DNA from 3 places in the Aquamicrobium segne genome. Region 2 is predicted to be linked to each of the others. Evidence: riboswitches for the same ligand, from Rfam matches in the RefSeq annotation. Region 2 holds a riboswitch; each other region holds the start of a gene.
What was found. A riboswitch is a leader RNA that binds a small molecule or an ion and turns the genes downstream of it on or off. The one in region 2 is predicted to bind cobalamin.
Positions count from the first base shown of each region.

Region 1 (5,221 bases), on a different contig from region 2:
TCGGATGATGATCTTTCTTAGAGCATCGGACCAAAAAGTGGAATCGGTTTTTGGATAATTCCGATGCTCATTCAAAGAGTTAGAGCGTCCTTTGTGCGTCCGACAGGACGCACGGCGCTCTAGCCATAACCGGGCAAGACCATTATGTCGATACGTCTGGCGCAACGAAAATGCGGGTAAAATGCCCCATTTTGCGTCCCGCTCGCGCTTGCGTCTTGCCGTAAAGATGAACCATGATGTCAGTTTCAGCCACCAGTTCAGGCAGGCGGGCCACATCATCGCCAATCAGATTTTCCATCACACAATCGCTGTGCCGCCGCGGGCTTCCCAGCGTCAGCCCGGCAATGGCCCTGATATGCTGCTCAAACTGCGAAATGGTGCAGGCAACTTCCGTCCAGTGCCCGGAATTATGCACACGCGGAGCCATTTCATTGACCAGCAGCGACCCGTCCTCCAGCGCAAAGAACTCCACGCCGATCACCCCGACATAGCCAAGCGCGTCAAGCAAAGTGGCAGTGGCCTCACCGGCGCTGCCAGCCATGGCCGGTGAAATGGCTGCCGGCACAGTTGAAGTGTGCAAAATGCCATCGCGATGCACGTTCTCAGCCGCATCGTAAATCGCCACATGGCCGTTGGCGTCACGCGCGCCAATCACCGATATTTCACGCTCAAAGGAAATCAGCCCTTCCAGAATGAGCGGCACACCTCCCATGTCCTCAAAGACACCAGCGCAATCCGTGCTTTTTGTGTTGCGAAATACACGCTGACCCTTGCCATCATAGCCCATGCGGCGTGTTTTCAAGACACCATTGCCGCCAAAATCCTGCAAGGCAGAGGCCAGATCCGCATCACTGTCCACCGCCAGAAACGGTGCCGTGCCAATTCCAATGCTGTTTAGAAACTGCTTTTCCACCAGCCGGTCCTGTGACATTTCCAGCGCGCGCGGTGGCGGCAAAACCGGCACTTTGGCAGCCAAAGCCTCAACAGCCTCCACCGGCACATTTTCAAATTCATAGGTGATGACAGCGCTGATTGCAGCCAGTTCCGCCAATCCGGCAGGGTCATCATAGGCGGCAACAATATGCCGGTTGGCAAGCTGGGCTGCCGGACACTCAGCCTGCGGCTCCAAAATGGCGATATGATAGCCAAGGCGCGCCGCAGCCATGGCCAGCATCCGGCCAAGCTGGCCGCCGCCGATAATGCCGATGGTCGATCCAGGAGCCAGCATCAGGCATCATCCTTCGGCTCAAGCGCCACATTTTGTGTCTGCTGTGCGCGCCATGCATCCAGCCGCCCGGCCAGTTCTGCATCATCAAGCGCCAGCACGGCAGCGGCAAGAAGGGCTGCATTGACTGCACCGGCCTTGCCGATGGCCATTGTGCCAACCGGAACGCCAGCAGGCATCTGCACGATGGACAAAAGCGAATCCTGCCCCGACAAGGCTTTTGATTCCACCGGAACGCCAAAAACCGGCAAAGGCGTCATCGAAGCAGCCATGCCGGGAAGATGCGCGGCTCCACCAGCGCCTGCCACCACAATCTTGTAACCGGCAGCCTTTGCCCCGGTAGCAAAATCATACAGACGCTGCGGTGTGCGATGCGCCGAAATAATCAGGCTTTTATAAGAAACACCCAATGCGGCCAGCGTTTCAGCCGCATGGCGCATGGTTGCCCAATCGGACTGGCTGCCCATGATGATGGCGACATCGGCTTGTGTGTCGGTCAAGGCCTTGGCTCCACTTGGTAAAGCGGGGACGTAGCGGAATTTTTGCATGCCTGCAAGAACAAGCCACTGAAGCAAGCAGCACTATACAGGTGAATTGACAAACAGGCCCGGCAATGATTAGCGTCATGGCTGGAAACGGTTCCGAATACGGATGAAAAGGGAACACGGTCAGCCGGAAAATCGGCAAAACCGCGACTGCCCCCGCAACTGTAGACGCCGAGCCTCTCTCCGACATGCCACTGGATCTAAATAACGGTCCGGGAAGGCGGCTGGAGGCAATGACGCGAAAGTCAGGAGACCTGCCGGTTCCAGTCACCCATTCCTGATTCCGGGGTGGAATCAGGCGCGGCCGTCCGTTGCGGTGACACGATAAGTGTTGCCGCGTGCTCTACGGCCTGCAAGGTGGATGTCAAACCCCTCTTTTGCCTGTCATGACTGCGGTGGAAATAAAAACTGCTGGCGCATGAATGCCCGGCCTTTGGGGTAGGTGATGAGAAAATATTTTTGGACCGGCAGTGCCTGTGCGCTGCTTCTGGGCAGCACAGCATGGGCGCAAGACAACATTGCCCAGGACGATGATGTCATTGAACTGCAAACCATTTCAGTAACCGCCAACCGCACAGCAACCGAAGAAAATAAAACCGGCTCCACGGTTGAGCAGATCACACAGGCACAGATCGAGGCGAAATCCCTCCCGGTGGTGAGCGACTATCTGAATTTATTGCCCGGCGTCTCCATCGCCAATAACGGCGGGCTTGGAGCGCGAAGCGGTTTGTTCATACGCGGTCTTGGTTCAGGCTATGTCAAGACCCTCTATAACGGCATCGATATTTCCGATCCTTCCAACACGCAGGTCCAGACCCATTACCAGCATCTTCTCACTGGCGGAATTAACAATATCGAGGTTCTGAAAGGTTCCCAAAGCACCCTTTATGGCTCCAACGCCATTGCCGGGCTGGTTGACATTTCAACAATGGGTGAAGCTGAAAGCGGCCTTCATCATATTGTCGAGGCTGAAGGCGGCTCCTTTGGCACGGTGCGCGGCCGCTATGGTTTTACTGCCGCCAATGAGGGCTCACATTTCGCCACAAATATTTCCGGCCTCTATACTGATGGCATTTCAGCCGCTGCCGGTTTTCCAGAGCGCGACGGCTATAAAAATGCCACAGTCGATCTCGTCGCTGAACACCGTATCAACGAAGCATTCTCTGTATTCGGTTCTGCACTCTATATAGATGCCAAAGCGCAGTATGACAACGAGGGAGCGGATAATCTTGTCAATGAAGAGATAAGCAAATCACTAGGCGGGCGCGCCGGTTTCAACCTTGATCTCATGGACGGACGGCTGAAAAACACCTTCTCCATTCAAGGCTTCAAGGTGGATCGGGAAGACACCTCCGAATACGGGGGCTACATCTCAATCTTCAGATATATCGGCCAGCGGCAGAAATTCGACTATCAGGGCTCATTTGAAGTAAACGATGCAGTCCTGTTGCAATATGGCCTCGACCATGAACGGCAACAGGCCAAGGTCATTACCTCGCCGCCGACCAACGACAAATACGATCTTACCGGCGTATGGGGTCAGGCAATTCTCAGCCCTCTCGAAGACCTCGTCATCACGGCTGGCTTGCGTCACGATGAACATTCCGAATTTGGCGGTCATACGACTTACAGGGGCACCGCCTCTTACACGCTTTCCCATACCGGAACCCGTCTCCATTCCTCTTTTGGAACAGGTTTCCGGGCGCCAAGCCTTTACGAACTCTATGCGCCCCCTTTCCCCCCCGACCCGGATTGGGGTTTTCCGGGAGGGCCTGTTGGCAATGTGGATCTAAAACCAGAAACCAGTAAAAGTTTTGATATCGGTATCGGACAATCATTTTGGAATGACCGCCTTGTGGCAGACGTCACTTATTTCTCAATCGATGTCGATAATCTGATCATATATGGAAACGGCTACGAACAAGTGCCTGGAACCACCCGTTCGCGAGGCGTTGAAACCTCTTTCACCTATGCAGCAACCGATTGGCTCGATATAGGCGGCTCCTATACCTACACAGATTCAAAGTCTGAAAATGGTGAGCGCAACTCGCGAATCCCCAGACATGCCTTTGTTCTGTCGACCTTGGCCAAACCTGCCGAGAAATGGACCATCGGCGCAGATTTGAAGTTTGCAGCAGACATCATGGACGGCAATAGCAAACTCGATGATTATCTTCTCCTCAACGCCAGGGTTGCCTATCAACTGACCGACTCCACCGAAGTCTATCTTCGCGGCGAGAACCTGTTGAACGAGAAGTATCAGACGGTAAAGGGCTATGGTACGCCCGGCATCTCGGCTTTTGCTGGCATCAAGGCAAAATTCTAGAGCATTTTGCGAGCACAGATGGTTACATCTGACGCAAGCACAAATGCGGCTAAAACAAGAGCTTAGAGCATTTTTATTTTTACGCATGCCTGTCTCTCGAACTTTATCCTGAAACTGGTCCAGTTCGAAAGACAGGCTTTAACCCCTTATGAAGCAGCTATAATGCGATCATTGCGCCACCCAGCCGCCATCGACCGAAATATGGGCACCGTTAATCTGTGCAGCCGCTGGCGAGCATAAAAACACCACGCAAGCCGCCACCTGCCCGACGCTGACAAACTCTCTGGTCGGCTGTTTTTCCAGCATCACTTCACGCACCACCGTGTCGCGATCCATATTATGGGTTTTCATCTGGTCGGGGATCTGGGCTTCAACCAGCGGGGTCAGCACATAGCCGGGGCACACTGCATTGCAGGTGATGTGGTCTTGCGCCACTTCCAGCGCCACGGTCTTGGTCAGGCCCACAATGCCATGCTTGGCCGCCACATAGGCCGATTTGAACGGCGAGGCGACCAGCCCATGCGCCGAGGCGATATTGACGATGCGCCCGCTGCCTTGCCCCCTCATCACAGGAAGCGCTGCCGCAATGGTGTGAAACGCCGAAGACAGGTTGATAGCGATGATGGCTTCCCATTTGTCGATGGGGAATTCCTCAACCGGCGCAACATGCTGGATACCGGCATTATTGACGAGAATGTCAACACCGCCGAAGCGTTCAGCAGCCTGTGTCACCAGATTGCGACAGGCGGCCGGATTTGACATGTCTGCTGCGATATAGACGGCCTCAACACCATGGGTGCGGGCAAGTTCAGCGGCGATCTCATGATCCTGCGCCGTATCGGAAAAAGAATTGACGACGATATTACAGCCTTCCAGCGCCAGCACTTGGGCAATAGCAAGGCCGATCCCGGAGGTTGAGCCGGTAATGATGGCAGTGCGCGAGGCGGTCATGCTATGCCCTCCTGTCCATATTGCGGCGCAATATAAACGATGCCCTACCTGAAACCAATCCTGCCGGATCAAAAATGCGGTCGCAAAAGCTCCCGCCAAGATTAAAACCTGTCTCTCGAAACTGGTTTCCGGTTCAAGAGACAGGCTTTAAACTGAAAACCAGTTTCGGGATCA
Region 1 is NZ_JBHSLL010000050.1:15,136-20,356, reverse strand. It holds gene ACFPLB_RS13310 (putative bifunctional diguanylate cyclase/phosphodiesterase) at 1-21, shown strand, start outside; gene ACFPLB_RS13305 (5-(carboxyamino)imidazole ribonucleotide synthase) at 143-1,231, opposite strand; gene purE (5-(carboxyamino)imidazole ribonucleotide mutase) at 1,228-1,725, opposite strand; cobalamin riboswitch at 1,845-2,046, shown strand; gene ACFPLB_RS13295 (TonB-dependent receptor plug domain-containing protein) at 2,216-4,096, shown strand; gene ACFPLB_RS13290 (3-hydroxybutyrate dehydrogenase) at 4,265-5,047, opposite strand.
Region 1: another riboswitch for cobalamin. It lies ahead of ACFPLB_RS13295 (TonB-dependent receptor plug domain-containing protein); the one in region 2 lies ahead of ACFPLB_RS01895 (TonB-dependent receptor domain-containing protein).

Region 2 (5,221 bases):
GCGTCGGAATTGTCCAGTTTATCAAGGGTGCGCGCCATACCGGCGAGAAGGACGCGCTCGAAGCCTTTGGCGACCTCGTCGAATGGCATTCGATGGGTGAGGGTTTTACCTGGGATACGCAGGATCTTGCGCGCGATATCGCTGCGGCTGGCCGGGCATGGGACAAGGCCTGCGCCATGATGGCCGATCCGGCCTTCGGGCTGATCATCCTCGATGAGTTGAACATCGCCCTGCGCTACGACTATCTTGATCTCGACGCTGTGGTGGCGGCGCTGGCGGCGCGACGTGACGACCTGCATGTGGTGGTGACGGGCCGCAACGCCAAGCCAGCCTTGATCGAGGCTGCCGACCTCGTTACCGAAATGGGGCTGGTCAAGCATCATTTTGCCGCTGGGGTGAAAGCGCAGGCTGGCGTCGAGTTCTGATGACCGCCCGGGCGCTGATGTTCCAGGGCACCGGCTCGGATGTGGGTAAATCGCTTATCGTTGCCGGGCTCGTTCGTGCGCTCACCCTGCGCGGCCTCAAGGTGTTGCCCTTCAAGCCGCAGAACATGTCGAACAATGCCGCAGTGACCGCCGAGGATGGCGAGATCGGTCGCGCACAGGCGCTTCAGGCGCTGGCCGCGCGCGTTGCGCCCAGTGTGCACATGAACCCCGTATTGCTCAAGCCGCAAAGCGATGTCGGCGCGCAGGTGGTGGTGCAAGGCAAGGTGTTTGCCAATGCCGACGCCGCCCGCTACCAGGACATCAAGCGGCAGCTCATGCCCCATGTGCTCGACAGCTTTGACAGGCTGCGCGCCGAGGCCGACATTGTGCTGGTCGAAGGTGCGGGCAGCCCGGCCGAGATCAATTTGCGCGATGGCGACATCGCCAATATGGGCTTTGCCCGGGCCGCCGACGTGCCGGTGGTGCTGATCGGCGACATTGACCGCGGCGGCGTTATCGCCAGCCTCGTCGGCACCCGCGCGGTCATCGACCCGGACGATGCGGCTATAATTGCAGGCTTCATCGTCAATCGCTTTCGCGGCGATCCCGCGCTGTTTGCGGACGGGATGGTCGAGATTGCGCGGCGCACCGGCTGGGCGGCCTTCGGTCTCGTGCCGCACTTTCCCGACGCGCGAAAGCTCCCGGCGGAGGATGCGCTAGGCCTCACCCGCAAGGACGGTGCGCGCGTGTCCGGCGGGCGCGTGCGCATCGCGGTTCCGATCCTGCCGCATGTGTCGAATTTTGACGATCTCGACCCGCTGGAGGCGGAGCCGGACGTTGACCTTGTGCGCGTCTGGCCGGGTTCGGCCCTGCCGGGTGATGCGGCGCTGGTGCTGCTGCCCGGCTCGAAATCGACGCTGTCCGGCCTTGCCGCCCTGCGCGCGGCCGGGTTCGACATTGACATCGCCGCACATCTGCGGCGCGGCGGCCATGTGCTTGGCCTGTGTGGCGGTTACCAGATGCTCGGCCGCACGATTGCCGACCCTGACGGCATCGAGGGCACGACAAGCATGGCCGAAGGTCTTGGCCTGCTCGATGTGACGACCGTGCTGTCGAAGGAAAAGACGTTGCGCGCGGTGACGGGCCGCAGCGCCGACGGTATTCCGCTCTCCGGCTACGAGATGCATATGGGCGCCACGCAAGGAAAAGACCGCGCCCGGCCCTTCGCCATTCTCGACGATGCCGGGCCGGAAGGCGCGACCACGCCGGGCGGCAAGGTGACGGGTACCTATCTGCACGGGGTGTTCGCCAATGATGCCCAGCGCGCGGCGTGGCTGGCGCGGCTCGGCGGGCAGGCCGCCGGTCTCGACTATAACCGGCAGATTGAGGAGACGCTCGACGCGCTCGCCGCCCATCTGGAGAAGCATCTGGCGGTAGACGAAATGCTCAGCCACGCCAGATGAAAAGCCGCGCCACCGTCGTAAGAAACGCGATCCGCGACACTGCGTCGCGCCGGGCTTCCTACCCGTGGATTTCGGGAGTTGTCGCCCCGGCATCTGCTTGCCTGCATGGTTTCGTCCATTGCTCTCCACAGGAACGGATGCACGGCAAGCAGCACCCATTCGCAGGAACGGGGCGGCGGGATTGACATTTTATGTGGCAGGTGATTTCCGTGTTTTTGGAAATGGTTCCGTTTACGGATCAAAAGGGAACACGGTAAACCGCAAGGTCGAAGCCGGACTGCCCCCGCAACTGTAACCGCTGAGCTTTCTTCCACGACGCCACTGGCCGCATGGCCGGGAAGGCGGAAGGAAGCGCCGACGCGGAAGTCAGGAGACCTGCCTTTTCCAGTCACCCATGCCGGGCCACGGGGGTATTGGCCAGGCGCGGTCGTCCGTCGCGGTGACACGAGAAAGTCATGTTGCCGCGTGCCGGAACGGCCGCAGGGTGGAGCCTTCGTTTCTTCAGCCTGTTGCCCCGACCAGCCTGCGGTTGATGTCGGATCATGGGGGCGTGCGCTGCGCGGCCTTGATGCAGGGGACCAGAATGAACAGGACCATATTCGCAGCCGGCGCATGCGCGCTTGCCCTTACGAGCGCGGCACAGGCCCAGAGCCTGCCCGATTTGGGCGGCGTGACCGTCCTCGATACGATCACGGTGACGACGCCGCTCAGAAGAACCTCGTCGCTGGAGCGCACCACCTCTTCGGTGACGGTCATTGCGCGGGAGGAGATCGAGCGTTCCGCCGCCGCCGATCTGGCCTCATTGCTGAAGAACCATACCGGCGTCTCGGTTAGTCTGAACGGCGGCATGGGCGCGGCTGGCGGGGCCTCGCTTCGCGGCACCACCGAATCGCAGACGCTGGTTCTGGTCAATGGCGTGCGCGTTGCCGCCGCCACCAGCGCCTCGGCGGCGCTGTTCAACATCCCGCTCGAATCGATCGAGCGCGTCGAGATCGCCAAGGGTGCGCATTCGGCGCAATATGGCGCGGATGCCATCGGCGGCATCATCAACATCATCACCAGACAGGGCGGGCCCTGCGCCAATGGCAACCCTTCATGCACCACAGTGACGGCGGGCGTCATGCATCCATGGGGCGGCACGCTGGCGGTTGACAGGATGGGACGCAGCGAAAGTGGTTGGGACTATTCCTTCGGCGGCAGCCTGTTTGGCACGCGCGGCTACGACTTCACCGTTCCGAGTTGGTCGGGCCACGAGCCCGACGATAACGGCTTTGCACGCGGCTCGCTGCACTATTCGCTGTCGAAGGACTACGATTGGGGTCGGATCTATTCCACCGGCCTCGCCTCGCGGGCGCGCACTCAATACGACAACAAGCCGCGCCCCGGCTCTCTGCTCGGTCTGAACGAGACCGAGAGGGACACGCTGAGCGGGAAGATCGGCGCCAGGCTCGACCACTCCCCGGACTGGAAATCAACGCTCGAATTCAGCGCCGGCAAGGATGAGGCAACGAATTTCCGCGACGGCGTCGCCGTCGAGAACATCTTCGGCACCACGCGCTACGGCATGCTGGCATCAACGGAAAAATCCTTCGCCACCGGCACGGTCGACCATATTCTCGGCTTCGGTGTCGAGGCGTATCGCGAGGAGATCAACTCCACCGGCAATTACGCGGTGAAGAAGCGCGACCTTGCGGCGGTATTCTCGCAATACTCGCTGGAGTTCGGCGATCTTACCGTGGACGCTGGCCTGCGCTTCGACCACAACGAGCAGTTCGGCGAGGCCACCACCTACAATATCGGCGCCAGCTATGCCGTCCTGCCGGAACTGATCGTGCGCGCCTCGCATGGCACCGGCTTCCGCGCGCCGACCTTCAACGACCTCTATTACGACGACCCGGAGATCGGCGTCGGCAGTCCCGACCTGCGGCCGGAACGCTCACGTTCCTGGGAGGCGGGGGTGAACTGGCGTCCCACCGACACGACCAGCCTCGACGTCAGCGTCTACCGCAACAGGATCAAGGACCAGATCGGCTGGGGCGGCGTCATAGGAAGCCTGTATGCCGAGAACCTTGAGCGTGTCTCGATAACCGGTCTCGAGGTGACACTCGACCATCGCTTCAATGATCGCTGGGGCGTGCGTGCTTCGCTCGACCTCAGGCGACCGATCAACGAGGTGAGAGACCGCTATGTCCGCTATCAGGATCGCTTCAGGGCCTCCATCGAGGCTGATTTCCAGGCAACGGAAAAGCTCTGGCTGAAGGCGGGCGTGTTCCATGTCGGTGACCGCTTCTCCAATCATACCAACACCCAGCGCATGCCAGCCTATACGACGGTCGATCTTTCGGCGATCTACAGCCTCGACCCGCAGTCGCAGTTGAAGCTGTCGGTGGAAAACCTGTTCGACGAGAAATATGAGCGTATCCCCAACTATGTCGCCCCCGGCAGGACGATCAATCTGAGCCTCTCGCGGACATTCTGATGACAGGCGGTCGGCCAGTGAGAGCCATCCGGGTGCTGGCGCTGCTGGCGGCGGCCCTCGCTTGGGCTGCACCGGTTTTGGCAGCCCCCGCGCCGCAGCGCGTGGTGTCGATCAATGTCTGCACTGACCAGCTCGCCATGCTGATCGCCGGCGAGGGCCAGCTTCACTCGGTCTCGGTGCTGGCGAGCGACCCCAACTCCTCGACGATGACGGGGGAGGCGAAGGCCTTCGCCGTTAACCACGCGCTGGCCGAGGAAATCTTCCTGATGAAGCCCGACCTCGTACTCGCCGGCACCTTCTCCTCACGCGCCACCGTCGGCCTGCTGCGCTCGCTCGGCGTCCAGGTCGAGGAGTTTGCGCCCTCGCGCTCCTTCGACGATATCCGCACCAACATTTTACGTGTCGGCGCGCTGCTCGGACAGGACGAACGCGCGCGGGAACTGGCGGCCGCACTTGACGCCGGGCTGGCCGATCTCGCCGCCGCGCCACGCAGCGGGCGCTCGATCGCGCTCTACGACGCCAACAGCTACACCGCTGGCAAGGGCACGCTCGCTGGCGAGATTTTTCGCGCTGCCGGTCTCGTCAATGTCGGCGAGGCGCTGGGCGTCACCGGCAGCGGCCGGGTGCCGCTGGAGATGTTGATCGTGGCGCGACCCGACATCATCGCCTCCAGCTCCCGTGATTATGGCGCACCAGCACTGGCGCAGGAAAATTTTGTCCATCCCGCTTTCGCTGCGCTTGAAGCCTTGAGCCAGCCGGTCAGCGCACCGACGCCCAACATGATCTGTGGCGCGCCCTTCACGCTCGAAGCCGCCTTCCTGCTGCAACGGGCGGCGGTGCAGGGCAAGGCAGGG
Region 2 is NZ_JBHSLL010000009.1:3,315-8,535, reverse strand. It holds gene cobO (cob(I)yrinic acid a,c-diamide adenosyltransferase) at 1-425, shown strand, start outside; gene ACFPLB_RS01900 (cobyric acid synthase) at 425-1,888, shown strand; cobalamin riboswitch at 2,094-2,285, shown strand; gene ACFPLB_RS01895 (TonB-dependent receptor domain-containing protein) at 2,472-4,367, shown strand; gene ACFPLB_RS01890 (ABC transporter substrate-binding protein) at 4,367-5,221, shown strand, end outside.

Region 3 (5,221 bases), on a different contig from region 2:
AGGCAAGACATCACGATCTGCGATCTGACCGGCACCGGCGTTCAGGACACGGCCATTGCCACATTGGCGCGAGACCATGCGGCCAATGCCGGTGTCGGCACAAATTTTGACAGTTGAACCGAGGAGTTTCGTAACATGACATCGGCTTCTTTGAAATTTACCCGCGAGGAATATGCCGCACGGCTGGCCAAAACGCGCCATGCCATGGAGGCAAAAGGCATCGACGCGCTGATTGTCAGCGACCCATCCAACATGGCCTGGCTGACCGGCTATGATGGCTGGTCGTTTTACGTGCATCAGGCGGTGATTGTGCCGCCGACCGGTGAGCCGATCTGGTACGGGCGCGGGCAGGATGCCAATGGTGCCAGGCGCACCGCCTATCTCGATCATGGCAATATCATTGGCTATGACGATCACTATGTGCAGTCAACCGAGCGTCATCCGATGGATTTTCTCTCCACGGTTCTGGCTGATCGCGGCCTCGACAGGCTGGTGATCGGTGTCGAGATGGACAATTACTGGTTTTCTGCTGCTGCCTTTGCCGCGTTGCAAAAGGGGCTGCCCAATGCGCGCTTTACCGATGCCACGGCGCTGGTCAACTGGCAGCGCGCCATCAAGAGCGCAACTGAAATCGACTATATGCGCAAGGCAGCGCGCATTGTCGAAGCAATGCATGCCCGCATTCTTGACCGTGTCGAGGTCGGGATGCGCAAATGCGATCTTGTTGCAGAAATCTATGATGTCGCAATACGCGGTGTTGACGGCCCTGACGGTCGTTTTGGCGGTGACTATCCGGCCATCGTCCCATTGCTGCCATCGGGTGCAGATGCATCAGCCCCGCATCTGACATGGGACGACAAGCCGATGCGCGTCAATGAAGGCACTTTTTTCGAGATTGCCGGTTGCTACAACCGCTATCATGTGCCGCTGTCACGCACTGTTTTCCTCGGCAAGCCGACACAGGCATTTCTGGATGCCGAAAAGGCGACACTGGAAGGCATGGAAGCCGGTCTTGCCGCGGCCCGGCCCGGCAACACCTGTGAAGACATCGCCAACGGGTTTTTCGGTGTTTTGAAGAAATACGGCATCGTCAAGGATAACCGCACCGGCTATTCGATCGGCCTGTCTTATCCGCCGGACTGGGGTGAGCGCACCATGAGCCTGAGGCCCGGTGACAGAACCGAGCTGAAACCCGGCATGACCTTCCATTTCATGACCGGCCTGTGGCTGGAAGATATGGGGCTGGAGATCACCGAATCCATTCTGATTACCGAAACAGGTGTCGAGTGTCTGGCCAATGTGCCACGGGAATTGTTTGTGAAGGCATGAGGCAAGAAGGATATGGGCCGTATTTTTCTCCTCCCTTCTTTGACTAAATATATCGAGCAACTTGCATGAGACCTGACATGTTGGACAAGCATCTTCGCCCGTCACCGATCTCGCCCACCATCGATCTTGATGCGCAAGGGGTGCAACATGGTTTTTTACGGCTGCCTTATAGCCGTGACGATTCCGCATGGGGCTCGGTGATGGTACCGATTTGCGTGATCCGCAATGGAAGCGGACCAACCGCATTGTTGACCGGGGCCAATCATGGTGACGAATATGAAGGACCGCTGGCGCTTTATGATCTGGCGCGCAGCCTGAAGCTGGAGGATGTGGCTGGCACAATCATCATCATTCCAGGCATGAATTATCCGGCATTTCGGGTAGGAACGCGCACCTCGCCGATTGACAAGGGCAATATGAACCGCAGCTTTCCGGGCCGACCCGACGGCACGGTAACGGAAAAGATCGCCGACTATATCACCCGCCATTTGCTGCCACACGCCGATCTTGTGCTCGACTTTCATTCGGGCGGACGCACGCTCGATTTTCTGCCATTCTGTGCTGCCCATATTCTGCCGGACAAGGAGCAGGAGCGGCGAGCATTCGCCGCAGTCGAAGCATTTTGCGCGCCCTATTCGATGCGCATGCTCGAAATCGACGCTGTCGGCATGTACGACACGACTGCCGAAGAGATGGGCAAGGTGTTTATCACCACAGAGCTGGGCGGTGGCGGCACATCGCGCGCCCAAACCGTGCAGATTGCACGCAAGGGTGTCTTGAACGTGCTGCGCCATGCAGGGCTGGTTGACGGCGTGGTCGAACAGACACCAACAACATGGCTGGATATGCCGGGTGATGATTGCTTTGCCTTCGCGCAAGAAGACGGGATGATCGAAACCATGGTTGATCTTGGTGGTACGGTAACAAAGGGAATGGTGATTGCGCGGGTGTGGGGCACGGGCCGCACCGGTGTTGCCCCGCAGGAAATCCACGCAAAGATGGACGGCCTGCTGGTCGCCCGCCACTTCCCCGGTCTGGTGAAGGCGGGCGACTGTGCCAGCGTGATCGCCATTCACGAAACCGGTTGAAATGCTCTGACACGATCAGGCAGAAACTCACGCTGTGTTCCAAGCGTTTGCCCCCATTTTCATTCGCGGCAAGCGAAGAGGGCGAAACAGGTGGCACTTATTATCGGATGACGAATCTCTACCTGTTGACATTAAATTCCTGTCACATACTAGATGTATGTCGTTATGGTTCTTCCGAGTCGTTTTTCTTGGAAGCTAAGAGGGAAGCCGGTGCGTGTATTTCGCAAATCCGGCGCTGCCCCCGCAACTGTAAGCAGCAAGTTGCTGTCCGCATAATGCCACTGGTGTGAAGACACCGGGAAGGCTGGACAGTGACAATGACCTGCGAGCCAGGAGACCTGCCATGGCGATGTTGAACGAACCTCGGGCGGGGTGTCCCGGCGGTGCGCCTTGCCTGTATGCGCGGTGATGCCGCGTCCAGCCGGCATGCGTTCCTCCAGATCCCCGTCCACAGCGCCACGGGGACAAGATGTCGGCAAGCGTTTCGATCCAGACCAAGGAGAGCCATTCGGCTCCGATCTCATTACAATCTTCGATGCAGCCGCCCGTCGAACCCGGCTGGCGTGTAATCCGCCGCAACGGGGCGGTGACGCCGTTCGACCCGGTCAAGATCACAGTGGCGCTGACCAAGGCCTTCCTGGCAGTCGAAGGGTCTACCGCAGCCGGATCGCGGCGCGTGCATGATATTGTTGCGGAACTGACCGAACAGGTGGTGACGGTTTTGACGCGGCGGATTGGCGAAGGCCGCACCTTCCACATTGAGGATGTGCAGGATCAGGTCGAACTGGCCTTGATGCGCGGCGAACATCACCGCGTTGCCCGCGCCTATGTGCTTTATCGCGAAGACCGCGCCCGTGAGCGTGCCGCCGCAAAGGCAGACAGCATCGAGACCGCCGCCCCCAAACTCAATGTCCGCGCTGAGGACGGCACGCTTTCACCACTCGATCAGGCGCGGCTGGCGGCGGTGGTCAGCGAGGCTTGCGAGGGTCTGGAGGCGGTGTCAGCCGACGCGATCCTCACCGAGACGCAGCGAAATCTCTATGATGGGGTCTCGCTCGACGAATTGTCACTGGCGCCAATCCTGGCCGCGCGTACGCTGATCGAGCAGGAGCCGAATTACGCTTTCGTCTCCGCTCGCCTGTTGCTCGACAGGCTGCGCCGCGAGGCGCTGACGCTTGTTTCCGGCCGCGCCGAGCAGGCGACGCAAGGAGAGATGAGCGGGCGTTATGCCACTTATTTCGCGGATTTCGTAAAGACCGGCATTGATGCCGGGCTGATTGACCCCGAACTTGACCGCTTCGACCTTGCCCGTCTGGGTGCCGCACTCAAGCCGGAGCGGGATTTGAATTTCCAGTATCTCGGCCTTCAGACGCTTTATGACCGTTATTTCCTGCACACCGGGGCCAAGCGTTTTGAGCTGCCGCAAGCCTTCTTCATGCGCGTCGCCATGGGGCTGGCTATACGCGAAATCGACCGCGAGGCGCGCGCCATCGAGTTCTACGACCTGCTGTCGTCCTTTGATTTCATGGCCTCGACGCCGACCCTGTTCAATTCAGGCACGACGCGACCGCAGCTTTCCTCCTGCTTCCTGACCACCATTGGTGATGATCTGGAAGCGATCTTCAAAGGCGTCAAGGACAATGCGCTGCTGGCCAAATATTCGGGCGGGCTTGGCAATGACTGGACGCCGGTGCGTGGCCTTGGCGCGCATATCAAGGGCACCAATGGCGAAAGCCAGGGGGTGGTGCCGTTCCTGAAAGTCGCCAATGACACGGCGATTGCCGTCAACCAGGGCGGCAAGCGCAAGGGTGCGGTCTGTGCCTATCTGGAGACCTGGCACATCGATATTGAGGAATTCCTCGATCTGAGAAAAAACACCGGCGACGACCGCCGCCGCACCCATGACATGAACACGGCAAACTGGGTGCCGGACCTGTTCATGCAACGGGTGGAGGAGGACGGCGAATGGACGCTGTTCTCACCCGACGAGACCCCCTGCCTGCACGACCTCACCGGCAATTCGTTCCGCAAGGCCTATGAGGGCTATGAGGCATGGGCAGCGGCTGGCAAGCTAAAAGTGTTCCGCAAGGTCCGGGCGCTCGATCTGTGGCGCAAGATGCTGACCATGCTGTTTGAGACCGGCCATCCGTGGATTACCTTCAAGGATCCGTGCAACATCCGCTCGCCACAGGGCCATGTCGGCGTTGTGCATTCATCCAATCTGTGCACCGAGATCACGCTCAACACCTCAAAGGATGAGGTCGCGGTCTGCAATCTCGGCTCGGTCAACCTTCTCAATCACGTCACCGAACAGGGGCTTGATCTCGACCGGCTGGCGAAAACTGTCGGCACGGCGATGCGCATGCTCGACAATGTCATCGACATCAATTTCTATACCATTCCCGAGGCACGGGCCTCGAATCTGAAGCATCGCCCGGTCGGCCTTGGCCTGATGGGTTTTCAGGATGTAATCCAGAAACTGCGCATTCCCTACTCCTCCGATGAAGCGGTAAAATTTGCTGACCAGTCGATGGAAGCGATCAGCTATCACGCAATTTCGGCTTCGGTCGATCTGGCGGCGGAGCGGGGCCGCTATGCCAGCTTCGATGGCTCGCTATGGTCGAAGGGCATTTTGCCGATCGACTCGATTGCGCTGCTGGAACAGGCACGGCCCGGTGTGGAGATGGATACCTCCTCGACACTTGACTGGGAAGCCTTGCGAAGCCGCGTCAGAACCATTGGCATGCGCAACTCCAACACAATGGCGATTGCGCCGACGGCAACGATTTCCAACATTTGCGGCG
Region 3 is NZ_JBHSLL010000014.1:11,021-16,241, forward strand. It holds gene eutC (ectoine utilization protein EutC) at 1-117, shown strand, start outside; gene doeA (ectoine hydrolase DoeA) at 136-1,329, shown strand; gene doeB (N(2)-acetyl-L-2,4-diaminobutanoate deacetylase DoeB) at 1,407-2,417, shown strand; cobalamin riboswitch at 2,567-2,777, shown strand; gene ACFPLB_RS06100 (ribonucleoside-diphosphate reductase subunit alpha) at 2,953-5,221, shown strand, end outside.
Region 3: another riboswitch for cobalamin. It lies ahead of ACFPLB_RS06100 (ribonucleoside-diphosphate reductase subunit alpha); the one in region 2 lies ahead of ACFPLB_RS01895 (TonB-dependent receptor domain-containing protein).